2 regions of the Solibacillus sp. FSL H8-0523 genome follow, and region 1 is predicted to be linked to the other one. Evidence: predicted binding sites of a transcription regulator. Region 1 holds the regulator's gene; the other holds the start of a gene.
What was found. Region 1 encodes LexA, which represses DNA repair genes until DNA is damaged. Its sites were predicted from a motif close to CGAACATATGTTCG; they were not measured.

Region 1 (3,171 bases):
TGCGAACGTTAACCCCTTTTGGCGCAGCTGCACAATTTCCTCGACCGGTACATCTTTTCGCTCGCGTCCTTCGATATTACCGCGGTTTTTTAAATTGTTTTGCGGCATATAACCGTTTTCTACCGCGCGTCGCATACCACGGCGAATTTTCGCATTGTGCATACGGCGTTGATATTCTTCTACGATGGCTAAAATTTCGAGTAGCATCGTATCCATCTCATTTAATGCTATTGGTCCTGCATCGTTTAGCGTATAAACGGTTGCTTCGTATTTTTGAATCAAATGCAGAACCGCCATTCGTGCATTGCCACGTCCTAAACGTGTTTCATCTTGTACGAATATGGCCTTTATATTTTCTTCTTTCATAAAATCAAGCATATCAAGTAAGCCATCACGGTCTACCTCATAGCCACTATGCTGATCCTTATAGACGCTAAGCTCTGAATAACCTAACGATTTCGCATAGCGTTTTAATTCCTCCTCTTGACGAACAAGAGAGGTTTCTTGCGTGTCTTTTTCTGTACTAACACGGCAATAGAGTACTGCTTTAGTTTGATTCATTATTTCTCGCTACCTTAACTGTCTTGTCTTCCGATGATTCAACTTGATTTAGATTGGCAATATAGTAAGATTCCTTCTCTACCGGTACGACTAAAATTTGTCCAAAGACAACTTTTTCATCGCGTAAGCCATTTTCTTTTTTTACAAAGTTGATCCAATCGTGCTTAGCCATTTTACCACGATATGTTTCAGCTAACGACCATAAAGTATCACCTTGTTCAATCATTACGTGTTCGTATGTTTCAATTTTTTCATCATCTAACAGTAAAAATACGAACAGTAATGCAGAAAATGCGAATAACGTTGATGTGAAGCTGTTTAATTTAAATTTTTTCATCGTATAAACCCCTTTAAGAATGTATGTTCGGAATGTTTGTTCTCATAATAATACGAACATATGTTTTTGTCAACTGTTTTCTCGAACCTATGTTTGCATTTCTGTTCGCATACTGCTATACTGTATCTAAGAAAATAGCAATATAAAGAGGTGAGTTCGTTGACACAAAAAATTTCTAAAAGGCAACAAGCAATTCTAGCTTTTATAAAAGAGGAAGTTCGTTCAAAAGGCTATCCCCCTTCAGTGCGTGAAATCGGTGAGGCTGTAGGTTTAGCTTCTAGTTCAACTGTCCACGGGCATTTAGCTCGTTTAGAAAGTAAAGGGCTTATTCGTCGCGACCCTACCAAACCACGCGCAATCGAAGTATTAGATCAGGACGATTTAATTGTCTCTAAATCAAGTGTCATTCATGTGCCATTAATCGGGAAAGTCACAGCAGGTTTACCGATTTCAGCAATTGAGGATATTCAAGAATACTTCCCTTTACCAGATAAGTACGGTGCAGCAGAAGATGAATTATTCATGCTTGAAATTATGGGTGAATCGATGATTGAAGCTGGCATTTTAGATGGTGACTATGTAATCGTGAAGAAAACATCTACTGCAGATAACGGAGAAATTGTTGTCGCGATGACAGAGGAAGACGAAGCAACGGTAAAACGTTTCTATAAAGAAAAAACACATTTCCGTCTACAACCTGAGAACAGCTCAATGGATCCTATTCTTGTAAATCAAGTATCAATTTTAGGTAAAGTAGTAGGTTTATATCGAAACGTTCACTAATCCATAAAAATCCACTATCAGCAAATTATGATAGTGGATTTTTTTTAGCTTTTATAGTGAATCGCTGCTTCTATAAAGCTTTTAAATAATTTATCAGACGGTATATCATTTTGTAACCCTTCCGGATGCCACTGAACACCGATACAATATGGATGCTCGGGATGTTCGATCCCTTCTACTACACCGTCTTTTGCACGTGCATTCAATAAAAATCCTGGCGCAATGGCATCAACCGCTTGATGATGGAAAGAGTTCGTTAAAATCGAATCTTGGCCAATAATTTGCTGTAATTTTGATGGGAACAGTTCGACTGTATGCGTTAATTCATGACGCATTGAAGCCTGTGTATGCTTCAACACATGCTCTACTTGTGTATCAATATCTTGATATAATGTACCGCCAAAAGCTACATTCATTACTTGTTCCCCGCGACAGATCCCGAGTAGTGGCATCTTGCGTTCAAATGCTTTTTTCGCCATTAAGATCTCGCTTTGATCACGCTCATCAATGACCATACCAAGCTTTGGATGTGGCTCTTGGCCATAGATAAGTGGGTTGACATCATAGCCCCCAATTAATAACACACCATTCAAACTATCTATTACAGAATCTACCGTTTCTTCATCTAAATACGGAATGCAAAGAGGAATCCCACCCGCGCGTTTAATCACATTAATATACGTATTATTAATTTCCATTTTGCCTTCAACTGGGTGCATTGTTAAACCAATAAGTGGTTTCATGGTTTTCCTCCTACTAATGACGTTTGGCATGCCTCTACAAAGCTTGAAAATAGGCGCTGCGCATGAATATTGCCTATTGGCGCAAGTTCTTCTGGGTGCCATTGTACGGAAATACAATATGGATGATCCTCATGTTCCATCGCTTCAATGACCCCATCTTTTGCTACAGCAGATAAGATAAGCCCTTCACCGAGCTCCCCTACTGATTGATGATGGAACGTGTTAACACGAAACACCTCATCTTCAAAAATCACCTTCATTTTTGGTGTTAATACTTCTACACTATGTGCGAGTGCACCACGCTTTGACGCTTGCTTATGACCAATTGCCCCTTCAACTTGCGACGGGATATCTTGCAGTATTGTACCCCCAAAAAAGACATTCATAATTTGCATCCCGCGGCACACACCTAAGATTGGTAGATCACGCTCAAATGCACGCTTCATCAACAATAAGTCACTGTCGTCACGCTTACGTACAACACGACCGATATTTGGATGTGGCTCCTCGCCAAATAGCTCTGGATCAATATCCTCGCCACCAATTAAAACGATACCGTCCACTCGGTCTAATAAAGCATCCACGTTTTCTTCCGTCGCATTAGGTAAACAGATCGGAATCCCACCTGCAATTTCAATTGAATCTAAATAGGCATTGTTGATATCTAATTTTTTATCAATGTCATACATCGTTAAGCCAATTACCGGTTTCATCTCTCTATCTCCCTTTACAGAAAATGATAATTAT
Region 2 (3,171 bases), 1.7 Mb from region 1:
AAACGGCCCGACATGCTGATCTATTTTTCGAATATCCGTTGCTAATACATTATCCACGCCATATTGTACACGCAGTTTGTCGACTAATTCTGAACCAATTTGACCTAAAGCACCGGTCACCATAATTTTTTTCACACGTGATACCTCCCTATCCCCTAAAAAAATATTTCAATTGAATATTGTTAGACAGTACAATTGTCCTCTGTAAAAACACATTCATATTCAAACAAAACCTAATTTGAAAAGCTTTTTCTCGGATTTATTATAGGGTGTTCTTTTATAAAATACAATATTTTGTGAAAATTCTTTTTCAGCAAGACAATTGTCCACCTCAAATATGCGAATCGTGTTATTTTTCTAAAAACTGCACAAAGATGACGTGTAACCTCTTACCTCACCCTTCAATGATGATATCGCAAATGCTTTCAACGGCGATTTTTTTCCCGTTGTCCAATTGAAGGTAACGCTCGTGTTCATTCATTTTTTTAATGAATCCTGTATACACAGTCATTTGCTTGTGTTCCCAGACACGCACTTTTACTTGTTGCTGCTGTTCATAAGCGGTGTATACTTGTTGATTGATTTGCTCAAGTTGCGCCTCGTCTAATTGTGGCTTTTCAACCCATGTGTCCTCCGTTTGCCATTCGCGTAATAATTTCACATGCTCCGGTAGCATCATGGCCGTCCATTTGATTGTGCCTCGGTCTCTATTCATCCTATTCACCTCTTATTGTTTATGTCCGCCAAGTAATGTGGCACGGCTAAATGCCGTACCTGCTTCGGTGTAAGAAACCGCCCGTAGTAACGCGGTCGTCCCGTATTTTGTGCGCAAGTGATCCATCGTTTCACCGAGCTGACGATTGCGCCACCTTGCTTCATCAAACAGGCTGAGCTGCATCGAATACTCACTTTCAATATTGCTTAATGTCACCGTCAATTTACGTGCTGGCCTTTCTGCATAAAATTCATCCAACAGCGCTTTACATACTTGAAATAGGGCGAGTGTATCATTGGTTGGCTCGTCGATTGTCCGCGCACGATGAAAACCACCACCAAACGCATCTTTGCTATAGCTCAGGCCTAACGAAATCGTGCGTCCTACTTTTTTCGCCTCACGCGCACGTCTTGCTACGTCCTCACACATTTCAAGTAGCACAACCAAAATTTCGTCGCGGCTACGGTAATCGCGCATGAGCATTTGTCCCTTGCCAAAGCTAATTTGGCCTTCCATAATCGGGGCGCCGACTACGGAATGATCGATGCCCCATGCGTGGTAATACAGCTGATTGCCCATGACCCCAAAACGTGCTTCAAGCGTGGCTAAATCGGTATGTGCCAAATCATGCACTGAATAAATGCCCATATGATTAAGCGTTTTTTCCGTACGGCGTCCAATGCCCCACACATTCGACAGCGGCATAATCGGCCAAAGCTTCGTCGGTACATCGTCATACGTCCACTTCGCAAAACCTGTCTTTTTTGCTTCAATATCAAGTGCGAGTTTTGCCATTAGCATATTCGGTCCCATTCCAACCGTGCACGGCAAATCAAACTGACTTAAAACCGTATCTTGGATATAGCGCGCCGTTTGTTCAGGTGGACCCCAAATTTTTTCGGTCCCCGTTAAATCAAGAAAGCTTTCGTCCACGCTATACACATGAATCGCCTCCTTTGGCACAAACAAATTAAAATGGCGCACGAGTTCCATCGACATGCGAATAAAAAACGCCATCTTTGGTTCAAACAGACGAATATCCGGATGTGGTGGAATTTCATAAAGCCTTGAACCGGTACGAATATTGAAACGCTTTTTCATTGGCGGAGAAGCGGCTAACACGACACTTCCTTTTTGCTGAAAGTTCCCGACAATCGCAATCGGCACTTCCATAACATCTAAATTTTCTAATGAGGCGATACAGCTCGCATAAAAGCTACGCATATCAATACAAACAATCGAACGCTGCGGCGCATTTTCATACATGGCGCTCATCTCCCTTTTAAATCGAACGTTTGTTCTATATTAAAATGAGACGTGTGAGACCGCAAGTGGTAAATACTATTAATTTAGGCAAACAAAAAGCGCACCCTTTTTTGAGGTACGCACTTTTTACTATTTCACAACTTTTCCATATAACTGTGGGCGTCGATCTTCGTATACGGGAATACGTTCGCGCACTTCATCAACACTTGAAAAATCAACGTCAATAATGGCTAACTCCTCATCCTCTGCACCTGTCCATAGCACCTCGCCCCATGGACCGATAACCATGGACTGCCCATTGAAATTCTCGACTTTGCGTGCAATCCGGTTTACCGCAATCACGAAGCACTGGTTTTCAATGGCACGTGCTTGCAGTAGGATTTTCCAGTGATCAATACGTGGTGTTGGCCACTGCGCTGGAATGAATAACACCTTTGCGCCGTCTAATGCCTGGGCGCGTAACCATTCTGGGAAACGAATGTCGTAGCAAATCGCACCGCCTGCTTCTAGCCCGTCTAAATTAAAACGATTCATGGCATTGCCTGCCTGCAAATACAAATGCTCATCCATCAAACGGAACAAATGCACTTTGCTGTACTCACCGACTAATTCACCGTCTTTGTTATATGTATACATCGTATTGAAAAATTCGCCCTCGCGCTTTACCGCAACGGAACCACCGACGATGTGTACAGCTAATTCTTTTGCAAGCTTACTTAAAAAGCCTTTCGAGCGCTCGCCGTTTTCATCTGCCAGCTCTGCTAATTTTTCAAGCGCATAGCCTGTATTCCACATTTCCGGTAGCACGATGATTTTCGCGCCTCCCGCTGCTGCTTCGCGAATCAATTTTTCTGCACGCTTATAGTTTTCGTCGACTTTGCCAAAGCCTACGTTTAATTGAATACAACCGATTTTCATAGAAAAGCACCGTCCTTTATGACATTTACTCTACCATAAATTATCGTAATTTTCACTTTACTTAAACCTAGAAAAGTACTAAGATTAATTAACTTGCTTCAATTAAAGCAAGTTAATGCCCCGGCGGATGTCACAGATTTTTAGAGGAATTTTAAAAAGGAAGTCAGCCTACAAGCGTCACGTCCTGTGACAACGGCTGACTGACCCACATCATGTGGCCCTAAAAAATCTGGACGCAATTATGCCAAGGCGAAATTGATTCTACTTATTAA

Region 2: the regulator LexA is predicted to act here: its motif matches at 2,004-2,017, upstream of NSQ62_RS01930 (UV damage repair protein UvrX).

What each region holds. Positions count from the first base shown of each region.
Region 1 is NZ_CP150291.1:2,802,405-2,805,575, forward strand. It holds gene NSQ62_RS13935 (recombinase family protein) at 1-561, opposite strand, end outside; gene NSQ62_RS13940 (LysM peptidoglycan-binding domain-containing protein) at 548-898, opposite strand; gene lexA (transcriptional repressor LexA) at 1,058-1,681, shown strand; gene NSQ62_RS13950 (gamma-glutamyl-gamma-aminobutyrate hydrolase family protein) at 1,726-2,424, opposite strand; gene NSQ62_RS13955 (gamma-glutamyl-gamma-aminobutyrate hydrolase family protein) at 2,421-3,137, opposite strand.
Region 2 is NZ_CP150291.1:400,637-403,807, reverse strand. It holds gene NSQ62_RS01940 (L-threonine 3-dehydrogenase) at 1-135, opposite strand, end outside; gene NSQ62_RS01935 (YolD-like family protein) at 395-715, opposite strand; gene NSQ62_RS01930 (UV damage repair protein UvrX) at 728-1,981, opposite strand; gene NSQ62_RS01925 (carbon-nitrogen family hydrolase) at 2,111-2,899, opposite strand.